DNA from 2 places in the Caldanaerobacter sp. genome. Region 1 is predicted to be linked to the other one. Evidence: riboswitches for the same ligand, from Rfam matches in the RefSeq annotation. Region 1 holds a riboswitch; the other holds the start of a gene.
What was found. Region 1 has a riboswitch for glycine ahead of ACPLVE_RS05320 (GrdX family protein). Riboswitches for the same ligand answer to the same signal wherever they lie in the genome.
Positions count from the first base shown of each region.

Region 2: another riboswitch for glycine. It lies ahead of gcvT (glycine cleavage system aminomethyltransferase GcvT); the one in region 1 lies ahead of ACPLVE_RS05320 (GrdX family protein).

Region 1 covers NZ_JBNATX010000012.1:17,417-28,541, forward strand. The annotation lists gene ACPLVE_RS05305 (glycine/sarcosine/betaine reductase component B subunit) at 1-797, opposite strand, end outside; gene trxA (thioredoxin TrxA) at 811-1,125, opposite strand; gene trxB (thioredoxin-disulfide reductase) at 1,142-2,068, opposite strand; gene ACPLVE_RS05320 (GrdX family protein) at 2,081-2,458, opposite strand; glycine riboswitch at 2,582-2,683, opposite strand; gene yedF (sulfurtransferase-like selenium metabolism protein YedF) at 2,763-3,332, opposite strand; gene ACPLVE_RS05330 (FAD-dependent oxidoreductase) at 3,416-4,771, opposite strand; gene hydE ([FeFe] hydrogenase H-cluster radical SAM maturase HydE) at 4,969-6,027, shown strand; gene ACPLVE_RS05340 (DUF362 domain-containing protein) at 6,044-6,322, opposite strand; gene ACPLVE_RS05345 (hypothetical protein) at 6,346-6,519, opposite strand; gene ACPLVE_RS05350 (NifB/NifX family molybdenum-iron cluster-binding protein) at 6,545-6,877, opposite strand; gene ACPLVE_RS05355 (MBL fold metallo-hydrolase) at 6,904-7,722, opposite strand; gene ACPLVE_RS05360 (NifB/NifX family molybdenum-iron cluster-binding protein) at 7,742-8,095, opposite strand; gene ACPLVE_RS05365 (ATP-binding protein) at 8,092-8,964, opposite strand; gene ACPLVE_RS05370 (P-loop NTPase) at 8,961-9,809, opposite strand; gene ACPLVE_RS05375 (NifB/NifX family molybdenum-iron cluster-binding protein) at 9,823-10,188, opposite strand; gene ACPLVE_RS05380 (DUF5320 domain-containing protein) at 10,357-10,734, opposite strand; gene ACPLVE_RS05385 (methyltransferase domain-containing protein) at 10,933-11,125, shown strand, end outside.
Region 2 covers NZ_JBNATX010000038.1:6,261-17,385, forward strand. The annotation lists gene ACPLVE_RS09580 (sugar ABC transporter substrate-binding protein) at 1-400, shown strand, start outside; gene ACPLVE_RS09585 (sugar ABC transporter ATP-binding protein) at 417-1,940, shown strand; gene ACPLVE_RS09590 (sugar ABC transporter permease) at 1,957-3,147, shown strand; gene gcvPB (aminomethyl-transferring glycine dehydrogenase subunit GcvPB) at 3,201-4,658, opposite strand; gene gcvPA (aminomethyl-transferring glycine dehydrogenase subunit GcvPA) at 4,660-6,000, opposite strand; gene gcvH (glycine cleavage system protein GcvH) at 6,006-6,386, opposite strand; gene gcvT (glycine cleavage system aminomethyltransferase GcvT) at 6,399-7,523, opposite strand; glycine riboswitch at 7,584-7,668, opposite strand; glycine riboswitch at 7,671-7,781, opposite strand; gene ACPLVE_RS09615 (lipoate--protein ligase) at 7,893-8,873, shown strand; gene ACPLVE_RS09620 (carboxymuconolactone decarboxylase family protein) at 9,064-9,396, shown strand; gene ACPLVE_RS09625 (OsmC family protein) at 9,459-9,902, shown strand; gene ACPLVE_RS09630 (pyridoxal phosphate-dependent aminotransferase) at 10,012-11,125, shown strand, end outside.

The sequences.
Region 1 (11,125 bases):
TTTTCATATAAATCTTCTATGATGGGATTATTCATGTGAACATAGGTGGTATTTTTATCGCAGGCTGAAACGCAATTGCCGCTGACTATAGCCCCGTCCATCACTTCTGTAGGATAAATGAAAGTTGGAACAATTTTCTTAGCATCAACTCCATACACATAAGTATCGTGAAGCAACCCCTGGCTCTGTAACATGTAAATATACCCTATTCTAGGCAAATCGGGATACTTTTTCACACTTTCCAAAAGTGGCAAAGTTTCATATTCCTTTATCTCATCAGGTTCTACATCTCTTCCAGCTTCCCCTATCAAAGCTGCTGCTTTTAAACCAGCTATTCTTACAACTTCCTCATGTTCATGTTTTGGAAGCCCTTCTACGGGTTCACACACCACTACGATATTTATAAGCTTGGAAAAAGGAGTATATTTTGCACCTTCCCCTGACATGTCAATTATGCCTTCCTGGAATCCTACAATCCTTCCAGTCGTCACCACAGCTGTCCCCTTTAAGGCATGGGTCCTACCCTCTCCTACTGTCTCTACCTTGCTTATAAACCCTGGAAATATTCCTCCTTTCCCTCTAACTTTGACACGCGGTTCAATTACGTCCTTTACCGGTATTATTCTCACTTCTTCTCCCGGCTTTGCAATTTCTATATCTACTCTTTCTAATCTGCTGTCTTGCTTTAAAGCTTTAATTATTTCTTCTTTATTTAAGTAAAGCACTCCATCTTTTACTTTTGTTGTATCAGAAAACACAACATCCTTTATATAAATATTTCCTATCTCCAGTTTCATAAAATCACCTCCTTTAAATATGCTTTTTTATCATCTCCTCAATCTTCTCTACTGTCACATCTTTTGATATTTCATCTACTTTTTCTCCATTTTTGTAAAGCTGAAAAGTTGGAAGTCCTAATACCTTCAAAGAAATGCACAATCTCCTGTTTTGTGAAGCGTCTAATTTGCAAAATTTAACTTTATCAGCATATTTTTGCTCTAACTTTTCTACTTCAGGCATTAAAGCAAGGCACTGTTCGCACTTTGGTCCCCAAAAGTCAATTAAAACCAATTTTTCTTCCTTTTTTACTACTTCATCAAAATTATCTTTATTAACTTCGATCACCCATTCTCACCTCCTATCAACATTCCAATTCTTCAATATATCTCTCAGCAGCTACTGCTGCTATAGCCCCATCTGCCGCTGCTGTCACAATTTGCCTTAATAATTTCACTCTACAATCTCCTGCAGCAAAAACCCCTGCAACATTTGTCCTCATATTTTCATCGGTTAAAATATATCCTCTTTCATCCATTTCAATTAACCCCCTAAAGATCTCCGTACAAGGCTTCATCCCGATGAAAATAAACACCCCATCCGTTTTTACTTCCTTCAACTCTCCTGTTTTGACGTTTCTCACTATAACTTTCTCTACTATCCCATCCCCTTCTATCCTTTCCACTACGCTGTCCCACAGAAATTTTATTTTGGGATTTTTAAAAGCCTTATCTTGTAAACATTTGTTTGCTCTTAACTTATCTCTTCTATGGATAATTGTAACGTTTTTAGCAAATTTAGTGAGGTATAACGCCTCCTGAACAGCAGAGTCCCCTCCCCCTACCACTACCACATCCAAATCAGTAAAGAAATCTGCATCACAGGTTGCGCAATAAGAAACTCCTTTGCCTATAAATTCTTCTTCTCCTGGCACATTTAATTTCATATGTTCCGCTCCTGTAGCAATTATAATAGTCTTTCCTTCATAACAGCCTTTTGTAGTTATAACCTTTTTTATCTTTTCGCTCAATTCTATTTTTTTGACTTCTTCCATGACAAAACGAGTTCCAAAAGATTCCGCCTGTTCTCTCATCCTCTTTACAATTTTAGGTCCTGTCGCCTCTTCCACAGAACCGGGATAATTTTCTATGTCATCCGTTATAGCAGCTTGGCCTCCAATCTTACTTCTTTCAAAAACTACGGTATTCATCTTCCCTCTTGAAGCGTAAATCGCTGCAGATAGTCCAGCAGGTCCTCCACCAATTATGAGGCAATCATATAAAGTAGACACAATTTCACCTCGCTATTCTCTAAAAGTTTCTATAACTTCTTTTATCAATTCTTTATCAAGGTAGGCAAGGTCATTTAAAACCTTTTCATTCTCTATATAATTTATTCCTTCCTTCTCTATTATCTCTTTTACTTTAAGAAGGCATCCTTCAATTATCACCACACTATTAAAATCAACGGTACCTTTACTTTCCTTGAGCAAAACGGATTTAAAGGGAGAACAATCTGGTTTTACATTTCCTGCAAGAGGATGGGACATTAAGACATACCCTTTATGGATGAGGTCTCTACACCTTGTCAATACATTAACAATTGTTCCTTCAATAAACTCACAATCTTGAGGATATACATCTCTCACTAGAGGGTTATTTGTGACAATAACGTATTTCATAATATCACCAAAAAGGGGAATAAAAGGACTTTGCGCCTTTTATTCCCCGTCTGTTTACCTGAGAGATTCTTCTTACTGGAAGAATTGCTCCTTCGGTGCCTCTCTAGAGGCTCTCCGGGATACAGTCCGAATGCGGTCCTTTTGCCTGAGAGTTTCACGAGTATACAGGCCATATACCCGCTTGCTCCTTCGGCTCCCAATTAGGGGCTCTCCCGCATTCTTCATCCCATTAATATTAAATTGTTTGTTAAATATCTTTCGACTTATATTATAATCCACTTATTTACCAATGTCAATAGAAACATTACGCTTTTACCACCCTTAAAGTCGTCATTTTTTCTACTATTGAATACATGTTAGAAACAGTACCTACGAGAAGTTTTTCTTTTAACCCATAAAAGTCCAAGCACGTACCACAAGATATGATTTCTATCCCCTCTTTCTCTAAATTTTTTAATTCTTCAATGACTTCAGAGCCTTCTGTAGTAAGTCTTACACCATTATTTATAAAGATCACACTCTTGGGCCTTTTAATTTGTTCTTTCAATGAAATAATAAAACTCTTCATGAGCATCTTCCCTAGTCTTTCATCGCCTTCGCCAAATTTGTCCGAGGTTATAACCACTACATACTCATCCTGTATTTCTTCTTTCATAATCCTTTTTTTATATATATTTATATAGAATCCATTGTCCCTTTCTTCAACGGCTACCTCGCAACCAATACCTCTGGCAAATTTAGAAACGTTTTCTTTTGCTGTTTCGTTATCTACGATCACTAGAATTTTACCTTCCTCCATTTCTTCAAGAGCTTTTTTAGTCATAATAACAGGGATGGGGCAATTTTTACCCCTTGCATCAACAGTTCGTTCCATAAACAATTCCTCCTCTCCAAATTTACTATAAAAGGCAGGTTTTAAAACCTGCCTTTTATAACTCTTTATTCTTATTATATCACTTAACTTCTCCTTTGACAAAAAGCTGCCAAAGCATCCAAAGCAGCTGAGCTTATAGGATATGAGACTGGAGATGGAGTTAAAAGGGGATGTGTTGCTACCTGGAAAGTAGCCAATTCTGAAGCAGTTGTACCTTTTTGAATTGCTACACTTAAAATATTTATCATCTCGCCTACATTATCTCCTCCAGCTAGCTGGGCTCCAAGCATAACACCAGAACATCTTGAAAAAATCAGTTTTATTTTTACGTTCATAGTGTTTGGCAAGGTTCCAGGATGTTTATCCATTGTATTGAATTCTCCCACAATTATATCAAATCCTTCTGCTCTAGCCTGAGTCTCTGTCAAACCTGCTGCCCCAAAAGCTGTATTGTATATTTTTGTAGAGAAAGCACTTATAGTTCCTTTGTTTTCTCTTACCAATCTCAACTCAAATGCATTAACTCCAGCAATTTTAGCCTCATTAGCTGCAATAGAAGCTAAAAGTATTGGAACATTCTTTCTCGTAAAGAAACATTTCTTTTCTGCACAGTCACCTACTGCAAAAATATCTGGGTCATTTGTCCTCATGTACTCATCGACAGTTATTGCACCCTTTTCATTAACTTTAATGCCAGCCTCTTCGGCTAATTTTGTATTAGGCTTTACACCCATAGCAACAATTACGACATCTGCCTTTATTTTTTCACCAGAGTCAATCTCTACTTCCTTTACCTTTTTATCTCCTATGAATCGCGTGACTTTAGTGCCTGTAAGAACTTTTATTCCATGCTCTTTCAGCTTGGCTTCTGCCATATCACTAAACTCTGGATCAAAAGCCTGCCAGAGAAGTTTATCTGCCACTTCTATTATAGTTACATTTTTACCTAATAATTGTATCTGCTCTGCCATTTCAACTCCAATGAAGCCTCCACCCACTACTACAACATCTTCTGCCTCGTTAATCTTTTGTTGAACATACTTCAAGTATTCTTCTTCTTTTTTAATCGTGAAAATGTTCTCTAAATCATAACCGGGAATAAACGTAGGAACTACCGGTAGGGACCCTGTAGCTAAGATTAATTTTTTATAAAAAATATCCCCGCTCTTTTTTGTTAAAACCTTTTTATTTTCTCTATCAATAGAAACAACTTCATCTATAACCAATTCAACTCCTGCATTTGTTAGCATAGAATCAGGTATTACATTTTTTGAAGTATCTTTTAAAGTACCAAAAATATAAGGAATTCCACAAGGAACCATGACTCTTTCAGCCATTCTTATAACTGTAACTTTTTTGTCTCTGTACGCTTTTTTAGCAGACAAAGCTGCTAAAATTCCACCCGCACTTCCCCCAATTACTAAAACATCTGTTTGCATACCTCAAATTACCTCCTAATGACATTTTCTTATCCCCACCCTGAGGGGACCTCCTCTTCAATTATAGGCCTCTAATGAAATTATGTCAATAAAATATCAAAAAATTTGTTAAAAAAATAGTTTAACAATCGGATTGATTTTTCTTTAACAAATGTTTTATACTTATTATAAGAAGAAAGCGAGCGTGATATGCCGTGATGAAAGAATTAACATCAGAAAAAAATATCTCTAGTTTAATTGAAAAGTTAGAAAAAGAGCATTTTCTTGACAAAGAAGGCCTTGTAATGCTTCTCTCTATGGAAAATCCCTCTGAACTTTATAAAGTTGCAGACAGAATAAGGAAAAAATATGTAGGAAATGAAGTGCATTTAAGAGGTCTTATAGAATTTAGCAATTACTGTCACAATACCTGCTTTTACTGTGGATTAAGAGGCCCAAATAAAGCAATCAAGCGCTACAGAATGGAACCCGAAGAAATAATAGAATGCGCCAAAAGAGGAGTAGAAATGGGGCTTAAAACAATAGTGCTCCAAAGCGGAGAGGACAGATATTATAAAATAACTACTTTATGTAACATAGTAGAAAAAATAAAGGAGATGGATGTAGCTGTCACACTAAGCATTGGTGAACTTTCTAAAAAAGAATATGCTGAATTAAAAAAAGCGGGTGCCGACAGATATCTTCTTCGCATTGAAACTACTAATAGGGAGCTTTATCGGAAGCTACATCCTGGCATGAGTTATGAAAACCGCTTAAGGTGTCTCATGGATTTAAGAGAACTGGGATATGAGGTAGGCACGGGAAGTCTGATTGGACTTCCTGGTCAGACATTAGAAATGTTAGCAGAAGATTTGCTGTTTTTTAAAAAAATCGACGCTGACATGCTGGGAATTGGTCCTTTTATACCCTGTGAAAACACTCCTTTAGAAAAAGAAAAAGGTGGAGATGTTAATTTAGTGCTCAAGATGATAGCTCTTTCAAGGCTTCTTCTCCCTGATATAAATATACCTGCTACTACCGCTTTAGCAGTCAAAGACAAGGATGGTTACGCAAAAGGGCTTCAATGCGGAGCCAATGTGATAATGCCTAATATAGGAATGGAAGAGTATAAAAGACTTTACAAGCTCTATCCGGGCAAAGTGCCGGATGACCCCAATGAAGCTGTAAACAATATAGAAAATATTAAAAAAATAATACTATCCCTCAACAGAATTATTGGCAAAGATAAAGGCTATCGCAAAAAGGTCTTTCACTGATGCGATAGCCTTTTATCTAAGATATAGCTCCTACCGGACATATATCAATACATCTTCCACAATCCCTGCACTTATTTGGATCTATGTGAGCAATGCCATCTCTCAATTCAATTGCATTAAAAGGACAGAATCTTATGCACTCGCCGCATCCAACACATTTTGTCTCATCAACCTTTGGTTTAGGCGGTTTGGTATATTTGTAACTCTCCTTTTTATCTTCTTCTTTAGCACTTGGACTAACAGGTGGAGGCGGTGCAAAGTAATTCCCCATAGCCATCGTATCTTTTCTTATCATAGGTCCTCCACACATTGGACATTTTAAGGTGTAACAGGGAACTCCTCTCTGATGGGGCATTTCATATCCACAATTTTGGCATACACAGGTCCCATCAGGTCCAAACCCTGCTCCTCTCCCATAGCCTCTTCCTCTTCCAAAACCGCCACCGCCATAGCCTCCGCCAAAACCGCCGCCTCTTCCCATTCCTCTTCCAAAACCAGGCATTAAAATCGTCCCCTTCTATAAAGATTTACTGCAATAAAGCTTTATAGCCTCTTCAACTGTATCAGCTTCTTTCAACACCACAGGTGTCTTATTCCATTCTTCTTTTATCCTTTTCTGGCTCTCTCTGCCCATTGACCTGCCTATAAAAACATCACAATCTTTTAAAACCTCCATTATTTCTTCTGTCTCTGCATGTTTGTGTTTCCCTTCTCCATATGGATTTTCTCTTTCTTCCACCTTCTTGAAATTATTCTCTTCATCTACCTCAAATATTATAAAAAATTTGCTCATTCCAAAATGTTTATCTGAAAGGTGTACTTTATCATTAGAACCAATAGCTACCTTCACTATGAATACCTCCTATATTTATCTAATTAAACTACAAAAGAAGAACTGGTGCTAAGATAAGAAATGCTATCTTTTAACACAGACTTTAATATACTATACTCGTCTATACCTGTACAATGTCCAGTGAGCACTCTTTTTACACCGTATTCCTCAATTTTTTCAGCAATATCCCTTATTTCCTCTTCTTTCATGCCTCTTAAGTGAAATCCACCTATCAAAGATTTTATATTTTTCCCTTTAAATCTATTTTTTGCTGTCTCTATTATGTTCAAAATCCCTGCATGAGAACAACCTGTCACCACGTTTATACTATCGTCTTCTTCTACTACCACAAAAACCTCATCTAGAAATTTATCAGGAACTTTTTGTCCATCTTTTTCTGTAAAGAAATTCTTTGTAGTAAACTCATTATTGTATTTGACCTCTGTATTTGTTATCACATGAAATCCTTCTTCTATTTCCGTATCTCTCTCTATCAACACGAAATTATCTCTATGCATTTGATAAAAAGAAGAATCAAAACCTATCTCCTCCAATTTCCCACTTTTCCTTAACGCATATTTTTTATCTAATATATTTTTATGAGCATATATCTTCACGTCTGGCCTTCTTTTTATAAGGCTCTCCAATCCTCCTATATGGTCATAATGGCCATGTGTAAGTACTACTTTTTTTATCCTATCTATATCTATTCCCATGAGGTTGCAGTTCTTTATAAAATTTCCGCTTTGACCCGTATCCACCACTATTTCTTTATCACCTTTTTTAAGAAGGAGAGAAAGACCATGCTCTGCTACAAGATTCTTTGTAAAAACCACATTTTCTATTAGTACCTGCACTTCCAATTACTTTCATCCCCCTTTCTTAGTGAAAATGTCCATGGGAGCCATGCTCCTCGCAAGGACCTTTTTCCTTTTTAAGCTCTCCTTCCACATATTTCTTAATGACCTCCAATACTTCTCCCTCTGCTCCTGTGATCACATCTATTCCGTAGCTTTCAAAAAGTTCAAGAGCACTCATCCCCATGCCGCCAGAAATCACACAGTCTACACCCCTTTCCTTTAAAAACTCTGGGAGAAAGCCCGGCCTATGCCCCGGATTGCGCAAAAAATAGGAGTTCTTTATTTTACTATCCTCTATTTCAAACACCCAAAATCCTTCACAATGACCGAAGTGCATTGAAACCTGATTTCCCTCAGAAGCAACGGCTATTTTCATTCTTTCACCACCTTTTCTTTTAAGATATTTTCTATATTCTTCCACATGTCTAAAATTTGATTGTAGACAGGACTTTCAGGATACTCCTTTAAGGTTTTAAAATCCCTTAAAGCCTTCACAACTGTTTCGTCAAAATTGATTTTCCCCACAACAGGGATCCCACTTTCTTTGCAATAGTTCTCTATTTCGTCAGAAACTTTTTTATTAAGGTCCCATTTATTTATACAAACAGCTATAGGTATCTTAAAACTTTCCACCGTTGAAATAACCCTTTTCATATCTGAAAACCCGGAAAGCGTAGGTTCTGTAACAATCAAGATTAAATCTGTGCCGGTTGCCGAAGCTAACACAGGGCATCCAATTCCAGGTGTACCATCGATTATCAGGTATTCTTCTCCCTCCGCTACTTCTTTTGCCTTTTTTCTAACTTCTGTTACTAATTTACCGGAGCCATCCGCTCCAGGAAACAGCTCTGCATATACGATTTTTTCTCCATCTTTCGTCTTAGCATACAAGATGTGGCCTGTTTTTTCCTCTACCATTTTAATAGCTCCGACAGGACATTTGTACATGCACAAGCCACAACCTTCACAGTAGTACGGATTTACCTCAAAGTTAGAAATTGCATTAAATCGGCAAAGTTCTTCACAAAGACCACACTCTATACACTTGTCTCTCTCAATCACTGCAACTTCTTTGCCATAGAAGTCCTGCTTGTCTATTATTTCTCCCTTAAGCATTATATTTAAATTAGGAGCTTCAACATCGCAATCGGCCATGATCTTATTTTTGACAATCGTAGCCAATGTAGTAGCAACCGTGGTCTTGCCCGTTCCGCCCTTTCCACTCAAAATAGCTATCTGTTTCATTTCCTTATCAACTCCAATATATCTTTTGCTAAACGTTCAAATATACCCTTTATCTCTTCATCCACCTCAACTAAAAGTTTTCCTTTTGAATAAGACTCTGCAAGTTCTCTTTTGAAAGGAATCTTGGCCAAAACTTTTATTCCTTCTCCTGCTGCGTATTCCTCTATAAGTTCGTCTTTTTCTCCAGCTTTATTAATAACAATTCCCATAGGCAGTTTCATGTCTTTTACCAGCTTCACCGCTAAGTCAAGGTCATGCAGTCCATAAGGAGTCGGTTCTGTAACAAGAAGGCAGAAATCACTGTTCTCGATTGAATGGATTACAGGACAAGAAGTACCTGGAGGACTGTCCACGATAACAGGTTTGTCTAACTCTTCTATTCTTTTGTTTATTTCTCTTAAAATTGGTACTCCCGTCGCCTCTCCGTAATTTAGCTTCCCGTCTATAAAACCTATGCCCTGGCTATTGCCTTCTCTAATTTCTCCCACCTTTTTTGGTACTTCTCTTATGGCATCATAGGGGCATATTTCATAACACGCCCCACAAGAATGGCACAAATGGTCAAAAACCAAAATTTTTTTTAAGAGCTTGGTCAACGCTCCAAATCTACATGCCTTCACGCACTCCCCACACAAAGTACATTTTCCATAGTCTATCTCTGGTATTAACACATTAACATCCTTTTGAATCTCTATCTGTGGCTTTAAAAAAAGGTGACCGTTAGGTTCTTCTACATCGCAATCTACATAGTAAACCTCTTTTAAAGTTCTTGCCAAATTCACTGCTACTGTTGTTTTACCTGTTCCACCTTTCCCACTTAAGACAGAAATCTTGACTTTCTTCATTTTTGCTGCTCCTTTACCAGTGATGATGATGTCCTTGGTTTGTAGGTTCCGTTATTTTTTCTAATTCTCCCTTTTTAAAAGCCTCTATGTTTTTTTTGACATCCCCATCCATCGCCTTGTAGACAGGAATATCTGCCTCTTTAAAGACTTCCATAGCATTAGGCCCTACATTACTGGAAATCACTGCTTCCACTTGTTCATCCAAAAGAAGCTGTGCAGCCTTTGTTCCTGCACCACTGCTTTGACCCATAGCAGTATTGTCAATCACTTTATACTCCATTGAACTAGTATCCACAATCAAAAAATACTGTGCTCTCCCAAATCTTGTATCTACTTGGGATTCCAAATTCTTACCCTGAGAAGAAATAGCTACTTTCATGCTTCGTTCCCTCCAATCATTTTTGACATATGTTAATTTCCACTTTCTAATATATTATTATTTTTAGCTCATGTCAATAAATTATTAAACAAGTGTATGTTACAAATTAAAGTAAATCATAACTAAAAAAATGAGCAGCCACATTTATGTGACTGCACCTTCAAACCATTAATCCTCTTTTTTATCTTCTTTCCTCTCTAGTTGGTCCAATCTCTCTCTTATATATTTTAGCTGGTCCTCTAAATACTTCGCTTCTGCACTTAAAATGTCCTTCTCATTTACATTGTATGGATTATACGGTACATTTGCTGGAGGTACGTTACCATACCACCATCCTCTTCCCCATCCAGGAAGTCCTGTCAAGTAGTAAGCCCATCTCCAGCCAAATCCTCTACCTCTCCCCCATCCTGGACCTCTTCCCCACCAACCCCAATATCCTCCAATAGGGTTTAAGTAACCAGGCACATTGTATCCTGAACAATATCCTAACCCTCTTCCGGTTCTTGGACCTAATCCGAGAGGACCAGTTCTATCTCCTCTTGGCATATCAATCCCTCCTTTTATATTGGTCATATGACCATTATCTAGTTATATAATATCACCATTTTGAACTTATGTCAATAATATTTTGTGCAGAAAAATAATTTTTAAACACAAAATTCGAATGGAATAAATGTATAAATGTGATATAATGAAGTCAAGTAAAGAAGCTGACGCAAAATTAAAGTTGAAAGGATGAAAAAGATGCCCAAAATATCCCCCTTTGAAAAGCACTTTGACAGATATGAAGAGTGGTTTGTAGAAAATGAGTATGCTTACCAATCAGAACTCGACGCTGTGAAACTTTTGATGCCCAAATTTGAAAAGGGTTTAGAAGTGGGAATTGGGACAGGAAGATTTGCACTGCCTTTAGGGATAAAAAATGGGATAGAGCCTT
Region 2 (11,125 bases), on a different contig from region 1:
AGCAAAAGCACCTAAAGATCTCAAAGGAAATGTATTTATCCTTGCTCCAAATGATGGAACTGCTAGGTCTATAGCAGATACTTTTGCAGCAGACCCTGATATCAAGAGCTATGTGATTACAGGACAGGATGCAGAGAAACCTTCTATCCAGTATATTATCGATGGCAAACAGTCTATGACTGTTTTCAAGGATGTGAGAATACTGGTTAAAGACGCTATAAATGTGGCTCTCACTTACCTCAAAGGCGGTACACCTGAGTCTACGAAGACTTATAACAATGGAGTAAAGGATGTTCCATCCAAGCCCTCACCTGTCCAGGTTGTGGATAAGAACAATGTAAAGCAGGTTCTCATAGACTCTGGTTACTATAAAGAAAGCGACTTTAAGTGGCCTAAATAATTGAGGAGGTGTAAAAATGGGTGCCCCGCTTATAGAACTGGTAAATGTGAGCAAAAGCTTTTCTGGTGTACAGGTGCTGTTTGACGTAAACTTCAAGGTATATCCAAATGAAATTCACTGTTTAGTAGGAGAAAACGGTGCAGGAAAGAGCACTTTAATGAAGATTTTAAGCGGGGTCTACCCCTATGGTGAGTATGAAGGAGAAATCCTCCTTGAGGGTAACCCTGTGAGATTTTACAGCATAAAAGACAGTGAAAAAGCGGGTATTTCTATAATTCATCAGGAATTGTCTCTTGTTCCAGAGATGACGGTGTATGAAAATATATTTTTGGGCAACGAAATAAGAAAAGGAGCAGTTGTCGATGTAATAGAAGAAATTTCGCTTACTAAGGAATTGCTTAAAAAAGTCAAAGGAGAGGGAATTAACCCCACGGCAAAAGCTAAAGATTTGAGTGTCAGCATGCAGCAGTTAGTGGAAATAGCCAAAGCTCTTTCTAAAAAGCCAAAGGTGCTCATTCTGGACGAACCAACTTCAGCTTTGAGTGAAACAGAAAGTGAAAACTTATTAGAATTGCTGAAAGAGCTAAAAGATCAGGGTGTTACTATAATACTCATAAGCCACAGGCTAAAAGAAGTTCTAAAGGTGGCAGATTCTATAACAGTGTTAAGAGATGGAAGAACTGTGGCGTACTTTGACTGTAAAAGAGAAGAAGTCGATGAGCAAAAAATAATAAAGCACATGGTGGGGAGAGAGATTACCAATCTCTATCCCCCTCCTCTCTCTAAACCTACTGATGAAGTAGTGCTGGAGGTTAAAAACCTAAGCGCCATTGATCCCAGGACAGGGAGATATATTGTGAAAGATGTAAATCTAAAGGTGAGAAAGGGAGAAATAGTAGGGCTTTTTGGTTTGGTAGGGGCCGGTCGAACGGAATTGGGACTAAGTCTTTTTGGCAATCCTTATAGATACTTTGTGCAGGGAGATATATTTTTAAAAGGAGAAAGGGTGCATTTTAAAAAACCGGCCGATGCCATAAAGCATAAACTTTTATACCTTACTGAGGACAGAAAGCAAAAAGGGTTAATTCTCATAAATACAGTTAAAGAAAACATAACTCTATCAAATTTAAAGGCTTTGACAAGAGGGACTGTTATAGATGACCTTGAAGAAATAGCTGTGGCTCAGGAGTTTCAGAAAAAATTAGGAATAAAAGCCAGACATGTAGAGGTAAAAGTATCAACGCTAAGTGGAGGAAACCAGCAAAAGGTATTGGTAGCCAAAGGCCTTTTTGCTGAACCTGAAGTCATAATATTAGATGAACCTACTAGAGGAGTAGACGTTGGGGCTAAGTACGAGATATACACATTAATAAGACAGCTTGCAAAAGAAGGAAAGGCTATTTTACTCATTTCATCTGAGCTGCCAGAGATACTGGGATTAAGCGACAGGATATACGTGATGAGCAAGGGCAGAATAACAGGGGAGCTCAAAGGAGACGAAGCAGACCAAGAAAAAGTAATGGCCTACGCAGTTATCTAGAGGGAGGTTTAACAGAATGAAGTCTTTTTATGAACATTTAAAGGATTTTTTAAGAGAAAATGTGAGAGATTATGCAATGTTCATAGCCCTATTGGCCATAATGTTAGTTTTTGCAATTCTCTCTGGTGGCGATTTCTTACTTCCCGTTAATATAAGCAATTTGGTAGACCAGACAGGTTATATAGCCGTGTTATCGATTGGTGAAACTTTAATAATAGTTATTCGTCATATAGACCTTTCAGTAGGATTTTTATCAGGGTTTTTAGGAGCGATTGCAGCTATTCTGATGCAATTTCATCATTTTTCGGCTTTTACTGCTATATTGATAGTGCTTATATTGGGAACTTTAGCAGGGCTTTTAAATGGTTCTATGGTTGCTTACTTGAGGATTCCAGCTTTTGTGGCAACTCTGGCAGGATGGCTGGCTTATAGAGGAGCACTTCTTCTTGCTACAAAAGGGCCTGGCACCATAATAATAACTAATAAAACCTTTAATGCTATAGGAAATGACTTTATACCTGATATACCCTTTTTGCAAAATTTCATGCCGGGTTTCCATAAGCTTACCATTTTAATAGGGATAATAGGGGTAGTGTTCATCGTATATTTTTCATTGAAAAACAGAAATGAACAAGCAAGAAGAGGATTTGATGTAATTCCATGGGATATGTTTTTGATAAAAATGGTATTTATAAGCGGGCTTCTCTTGTATCTGACCTTTACTTTGGCTCGTTATAGAGGAATTTCCTGGACTTTTGTGATAGTTTTGATTGTGACAGCTGTATATAGTTTTATAACAAATAGGACGGTTCTGGGAAGGCACATATACGCAGTGGGAGGGAATCCTGAAGCCGCTGCATTAAGCGGTATAGATGTTAACAAGATAACTCTCATAGTGTTTGCATCTATGGGATTTTTATCAGGACTTTCAGGAGTCCTTTTTGCATCGAGGTTGCAGTCGGCGACTACCACTGCAGGAACCTTGTTTGAGCTCTATGCTATTGCTGGTGCCTTCATAGGAGGAGTATCAGCAAGCGGCGGTGTTGGAAAAGTTGTGAATTCTCTCATTGGAGCTTTTGTCATGACGACGCTTACGAACGGAATGAACCTCTTGGGAGTAGATATTTCACTTCAGTATATAATCTTAGGGCTTGTGTTGGCGGCAGCTGTTATATTCGATGTGGCTACAAGAAGCAGAGGAAAATAAAAGGCGGGGTGATACCCCGCTTTTTTATTCCCCCAGCTCTCGATGGTCCTCCTCTATTTTGTCCATCTTATGACAGGATTTCTTGCTGCCAACACTTCATCTAGTCTTCTCACAGGTGTATTGTGAGGAGCTTCTTTCAAAAGTTCTGGAGTTTCTTTTGCTTCTTGTGCTATTTTTATGAGGGCTTCCGCAAAAGCATCTAGCGTTTCTTTGCTTTCTGTTTCTGTAGGTTCTATCATTAAAGCTTCTTCGACGATGAGAGGGAAGTAGATAGTTGGAGGATGGAAACCATAGTCTATGAGCCTCTTTGCTACATCTAGGGTTCTTACATCACCAGATTTTTCAGCAAGTCCTGCCAATACAAATTCATGCATATAAGTCTTGTCTACTGCTACTTTGTAATGTCCTTTTAGCTTTTCTTTTAAGTAATTGGCGTTTAATACTGCTAGTTCGCTTGCCTTCTTTAATCCCTCAGCTCCCATAGTGAGAATGTAAGAGTAAGCCTTTATTAGCACATTGAAGTTTCCATAAAAACTTCTAACCTTGCCTATAGAAAGAGGCTTGTCATAGTCGAGATAATATTTTCCATCTTTTTCTTCCACTGTCGGTACAGGCAGGAAATCAGCCAGCTCTTTTTTAACTCCTACAGGACCTGAACCGGGTCCTCCTCCACCATGAGGAGTTGAGAAGGTCTTATGAAGATTTAGATGTACTACGTCAAAGCCCATGTCTCCCGGGCGACTTATACCCATTATGGCATTTAAGTTGGCTCCATCGTAATAAAGCAGTCCGCCCGCTTCATGAACAAGTTTTGCTATTTCTACTATGTTTTCCTCGAACAAACCGAGCGTACTAGGGTTTGTAAGCATGAGACCTGCTACTTCTTCATTCAAGACGGCTTTTAAGGCTTCAATATCAATTGCTCCATCCTTAGTAGATTTGATTTCAATTACATCAAAACCAGCAACTGCTGCGCTAGCTGGATTTGTACCGTGGGCAGAATCAGGCACTATTATCTTTTTGCGCTTTTTGTCGTTTCTGTGTTCATGATAGGCTTTGATTATCATCAAACCAGTGAGTTCGCCATGGGCTCCTGCTGCAGGATGTAGAGAGAACTTATCCATGCCTGTGATTTCGCAAAGAGCCTTTTCTAGCTCGTACATGAGCTTTAATGCGCCTTGCACCGTATCTTCTGGCTGATACGGGTGAAGTTCTGTAAAGCCGGGAAGAGAAGCCATGTCTTCATTGATCTTAGGATTGTATTTCATGGTACAGGAGCCTAATGGGTAAAATCCGATATCCACTCCATAGTTTTTTTGAGATAACAGAGTGTAATGCCTTATTACGTCCACTTCGCTCACTTCGGGTAGATTCACTTCTTTTTCTCTGAGCATTTCCTTAGGTACTATATCTTCTAAAGGCTTTTCTTCCACATCAAGGGGTGGAAGACTATAAGCCTTTTTGCCTTCTTTTGAAAGTTCAAATATGAGGCTGTTGTACTCTTTTAACATTCTACATCACCTCCAGGAGAGATTTTAACCTATCAATTTCTTCTTTTGTTCTCTTTTCAGTAAATGCAAGCAGCATTACATTTTTATATTTTTCGTAATCTCTCTGGAGGTCGTAACCGCCCAGTATGCCTTCATTCAAAAGCTTTTTGTTTATTTCGGCTACATCTTTGTCTGTTTTTAAAGCAAATTCCATGAAGAAAGGTTTATTAAAAGCTGGTTTATACTTGCCTGATTGAGTGAGTACTGCATAAGCGTAATGGGCTTTTTGCAAGCACTGGTAAGCTACTTCCTTAATACCTTTTTTGCCCATTGTAGCCAAGTACACTGCTGCTGTTAGAGCATTTAATGAATGGTTGGAACATATATTTGAAGTCGCTTTTTCTCGTCTTATATGCTGTTCTCTTGCCTGAAGAGTTAAAACAAATCCTCTTTTCCCGTCTACATCTTTGGTCTGACCTACTATTCTTCCAGGCATTCTGCGAAGAAGCTTCTGAGTAGTTGCCAGAAATCCCAAATGCGGTCCTCCAAAATTAAGTCCATTCCCAAGGGATTGTCCGTCTCCTACTGCTATGTCTGCACCGATTTCTCCAGGAGATTTTAAAATTCCTAGAGATATTGGATGCACGTAGGTTATGAGCATAGCCTTTTGTTCATGGGTTATTTTTTCAATCTCCTGCAAGTTTTCAATTATTCCAAAAAAGTTGGGGTATTGTACTATGACTGCTGCGGTGTTTGGGCTAATCACTTCTTTTAATTTTTCAATGTCAGTTTCTCCATCCGTATCTTCTATTTCTACTACTTCCACTTCTCTAAAGTGCATATAGGTTTTTAAAACCTTTCTTGTCTCTGGATTTACGGTTTTTGAAACTATCACGGATTTTCTTTTTGTAGCATCACAGGCCATCATTGCGGCTTCTGCACAGGCACTTGCTCCATCGTACATAGAAGCGTTGGTGACTTCCATTCCTGTAAGTTCTGTTATCATCGTTTGATATTCAAAAATGGCTTGTAGTGTTCCTTGGCTTATTTCTGGCTGATAGGGGGTATAAGCCGTGTAAAATTCAGCTCTTGAGATTATGTGTTTTACAATCGATGGAATGTAGTGGTCATACACTCCTGCGCCTAAAAAGCTTACAAGCTGGCCTAAATTTTTATTCTCATCTGCATAACTTCCTAAGCGCTTTCTAACCTCCAGCTCTGACATGGGTTTTCCCAAATTTAAGGGGCGATTTAGCCTAACCTCTTTTGGGATGACTTCAAATAATTCTTCAATAGAGTTTTTTCCTATGGTTTTTAGCATTTCCTTTTCATCTTCGGAGGAGATAGGGAGATACGGAAACATAACTATCACTCCTCCTCTAAGAATTTTCTATACTCATCGGCCTTCATTAGTTTGTCTAACTGAGATTTGTCTTTAAGCTCTCCTATCACCATCCAGCTTCCATATGGGTCATTGTTTATAAGAGATGGGTCCTCCACCAGAGAATTGTTTACTTCCAGCACTTTTATGTCTACTGGAGTGTAGACGTCTGAAGCGGCTTTTACAGATTCTACTACTCCAAGTACATCTCCAGCAGAAAGTTCAGCACCTACCTCTGGAAGTTCTACGTACACTATGTTTCCCAAAGAGTGCTGAGCATAGTCTGTGATTCCTATGTATGCCTTGTCTCCTTCTACTTTTACCCACTCATGGTCTTTTGAATAATAAAGTCCCTCTAAAACTTCCATGTTCAAACCCTCCTATTTTTTATAATTTTTCTTGTAGAAATTCTTATCAACTATTACCGCTTTGAGCGGTTTATTTCTTATTATTACCTCAATTTGATTTCCTATTTGGGCGTATTTCGAGTCAATCAAAGCAAGCCCTATGTTCTTTTTAAGAGTTGGAGAGAAATAACCCGTAGTCACATAGCCAATTTTTTGATTATCAGCCTGTACTTCATACCCGTGTCTAGGAATTCCATTGTCTATCATTTCAAAGCCCACAAGTTTTCTCTTTAAACCTTGTTCTTTCTGTTTTAAAAGGGCATCTTTTCCGATGAAATTTCCCTTATCAAATTTTACAAAAAAGCCTAAACCTGCTTCTAAAGGAGTTATGTCCTCTCCTAATTCATTTCCATAAAGAGGCAAACCTGCTTCAAAGCGAAGTGTATCCCTTGCTCCAAGACCTGCCGGCTTGAGACCGTAATCTTTTCCTACTTCTAAAATTTTTTCCCACAGGGTGACAGCATACTCGTTTGGCATGTAAATTTCAAATCCGTCTTCACCAGTGTAACCTGTACGAGAAACTAAACATTCTACACCAGCAATTTTTACTTTATCCTTGAAATAGAAAAATTTAATCTGGGAGAGGTCTTCATCTGTCAATTTTTGAAGTATTTCTTCTGCTTTTGGTCCTTGTATCGCGAGCTCAGCTATTTTGTCTGAGATGTTTTCGATTTCCACTTTGTATATTCCTGCATTGTTCAGCATCCATTTGTAATCCTTTTCTATGTTTGCTGCATTAACTACTAAAAGGTAGTAGTCATTAGAGTATTTATAAACCAAAAGGTCGTCAACCACTCCTCCGTTGTGGTTACACATAAAAGCATAAAGCACTTGATTGGCATTTAATTTAGAAAGGTCATTTGTGATAAGATTTTGGAGGAAGGGGAATGCGTCTTTTCCCTTTACGATAATTTCTCCCATGTGGGATACATCAAAAAGGCCTGCCGCATTTCTCACGGCTTCGTGTTCAGAGATTATACTTTCGAATTGAACTGGCATTGCCCAGCCGGCAAAGTCTATTATTTTTGCATTGTACTTAGGATAAATTTCATACAATGGGGTTTTTTTGAGATTATCCAAACTATCACACCCTTTCATAAAAAAATTAAACAGAGGAGCCTGTGAAAGCGCACAATAAGATATACTGCCATCACAGTTCCTCTGTTTTTGTACCTGAGAGCTTCTACATATGGCTTCCCATATGTATTGCCCCTTCGGCGCTCTTTACGAGGCTTTCCAGAGGCCTATCCGATAGCGATCCTGCCGCCTGAGAGCTTCTACAAAGGCTTGGCGGGCCTTTGTATTTCCCCTTCGGCTATCTTCCATTTATGGAAGATAATCTCTCGCTATCTTCATCTAGACAGTATTCAATTTTTTTTAAAATTATGCTATACTTTTACCATCATTATATATTACAGCTGAAAGCAAAGTCAAGAATTGTTAAATCTGAGACGAGGGGTGGATGGCATGCTGTATATTTATAATAAAAATACAAATCCCTATTTCAACTTGGCAGCAGAAGAATACGTTTTAAAAGAATTCAAAGATGAATGTTTCATGCTATGGCGAAATGAACCCAGCATAATAGTTGGCAAAAATCAAAATACTTTAGCAGAGATAAATTTAGACTACGTAAGAGAACACAAAATTCCCGTTGTCAGAAGATTATCAGGGGGAGGCGCTGTTTTTCACGATTTAGGCAATCTGAATTTTACGTTTATTGTAAATGCAGATGAGGGTGGATTTACAGATTTTAAAAGGTTTGCACAGCCTATTATAGATGTTCTTAGAAAATTAGGAGTAGAGGCAGAGTTTTCTGGGAGAAATGATATAACAATCGATGGGAAAAAGATATCTGGAAATGCTCAGTATTATTACAAGGATAGGATTTTGCATCATGGGACTTTGCTTTTTTCTTCAAACATTACAGACTTGTCGGCTGCTTTGAAGGTGAGGCCTGTTAAATTTGAAGATAAGGGGGTTAAATCTGTTTCTAAAAGGGTGGCGAATATAAGCGAATATTTAAAAGAGCCTATCACCATAGAGGAATTTATAAATTTAATAATGGAACACATAAAAGAGCAAACAGGCGGAGGAGAAATGTACGAATTTACAGAAGAAGATATAAAGAAGATAAACAAATTGGTGGAAGAGAAATACGGCACTTGGGAGTGGAATTTCGGGTCTTCCCCCGATTATAAAATGAAGCATGAGAAAAAATTCCCCGGCGGTACTGTAGAAGTCAACCTAAACGTAGAAAAGGGTGTAATAAAAGATATAAAAATATACGGAGATTTCTTTGGGAAGTACGATGTTTCTCAAGTGGAGGATTTATTAAAAGGCGTAAAACACTCTGAGGAAGAGGTGAGGAAGGCTCTTTCGAAGATAAATCTTCAAGATTATATGGCAAATATAACTATTGATAATTTGATTGAGGTGATGTTTTGAAAAATTTTTTCTTTTTTTTACCTGAGCTTGTTGAATTTTTAACGTAAGAGTGATAAAATATAATCAAACAAAATTGTTAAATAATTGTCGTTTTTATTTTATCAAATTTTTACCCCCTCCCATAGGGGAAGGGAGGAAAAACTGTATGATATTTGTTTAGATGAGAAACACTAAAAATGGAGGTGATTTTATGGCAAACCTTGATATGAGAGATTTAGAGAGAATAATGGGGGAGATGGGAAAAGAAATTCCTGAGGTGATGAAGGCTTTTAATGAACTACATCATGCCGCTACAAAAAATGGAGCGTTGTCTGCCAAAGAAAAGGAACTTATTGCGCTTGGAATTGCTGTTGCAATTAGGTGTTCTTACTGCATACTTGCTCATGTGAATTCTGCACTTCAGGCAGGAGCTACAAAAGAAGAAATAATGGAGACATTGGGAGTAGCTGTACTTATGAGTGGAGGACCTGGTGTGGCATATGCGACTGAGGCTATAAAGGTTTTAGAACAGGCTGTAAAGTAAAATCCATTAAAAGCCGTCTAAAATGATAAAAATGCGATAAATATAAAAAGGAGGAGTCTTAAATGGCAATTGAAACATTTAAAGCAGTTTCACGAAAGTTGCCAGAAGGTTTAGCAGTTGAAAGTGAGGTAAGAGGCTTTAAGATAGTGATGGATGAGCCAAAAGAATTAGGCGGTACAAATAAAGGGATGAATCCTGTGGAGGCATTGCTCTGCGCTTTGGGTTCTTGTCAAACAATTGTTGCTTCAGCTTTTGCAAAAGCAAAAGGGATAGACCTTAAAGATTTCTGGGTGGAATTAGAAGGTGACCTTGACACAGATGGATTTATGGGGAAACCTGGTGTAAGACCTGGTTTTCAGGAGATAAGGTTTAAGATGCACATAAAATCTAACTCGCCAAAAGAGAAAATAGAAGAGTTTGTTAAATTTATTGAAAATACCTGCCCAGTAGGTGATTCTCTCGCAAATCCCGTGAGGCTTGTATTATCTGATGTAGTAATTGAGTAAATATTGAGTAAAAACCCGCTTTTTTGGCGGGTGATTTTTTATTTTTAAAGGATTTTTAGTATTTTTGTAGAATAATAATAAAGGAATTTTATGAATAGGGGGATCAGAGATGAACTTTGAAGACAGGATTGCCAAAAGAGCAAAGGCCATAGAAATATCCACAATTAGGTATTTTTTTAACATGGCTAGAGAAGTTGAAGGGGCGATTTCTCTTGCCATTGGAGAGCCAGATTTTGTAACACCAGAGCACATAAGAAATGCGGCAAAAAAGGCTTTGGACGAAGGCATGACAGGGTACACTGTGAACGCAGGACTTATTGAGCTTAGAAGAGAAATTGCAGATTATCTAGAAAGAAGGTATAGCCTATCTTATGACCCTGAAAAAGAAATTTTAGTTACAATAGGGGCTACAGAAGCAATATATGTAGCTTTAAACACCTTGGCAGAAGAAGGGGACGAAGTGCTAATACCAGAACCCTCTTTTGTAGCTTATCATCCCTGCACTGTTATAGCTGGAGCAAAATCAGTTTTTGTTCCCACCTATGAAGAAGACGACTTTATATTAAGGGCAGATGTGCTGGAGAAATATATAACCGAAAGGTCAAAAGTCTTGATATTACCCTATCCAAACAATCCTACAGGAGCAGTAATGCCAAAAGAGGCTTTAAAGGAGATAGCCAAAGTAGTAGAAAAATATGACCTTATTGTAGTAACAGATGAGATTTACTCCGAATTGGTATACGGTGGATTTAAGCATACAAGTTTTGCCTCCCTGCCTGGCATGTGGGAAAGAACTATTACCATTAACGGATTTTCAAAATCTTACGCTATGACGGGATGGCGTCTCGGGTATATAGCTGCTCCTGAGCATTTTACCAAACATATAGCTAAACTTCATCAATACGCTGTTACAGCTGCGGCTACAATGTGTCAGTATGCGGGAATTGAGGCAATCAAAAATGGGGATGAGGATATAATAAAAATGAGAGAAGAATATGACAGGAGGAGAAAGTTCTTACTTGAAAGCGTAAGGGAGATGGGGCTTTCCTGTTTTGAGCCTAAAGGGGCATTTTACATATTCCCATCGATAAAAAGTACAGGGCTTACATCAATGGAATTTGCGAAAAGGCTTCTTTATGAGGCGAAAGTTGCAGTTGTGCCGGGCAATGCCTTTGGGGAACATGGAGAAGGGTATGTGCGGCTGGCCTATGCCACATCAATGG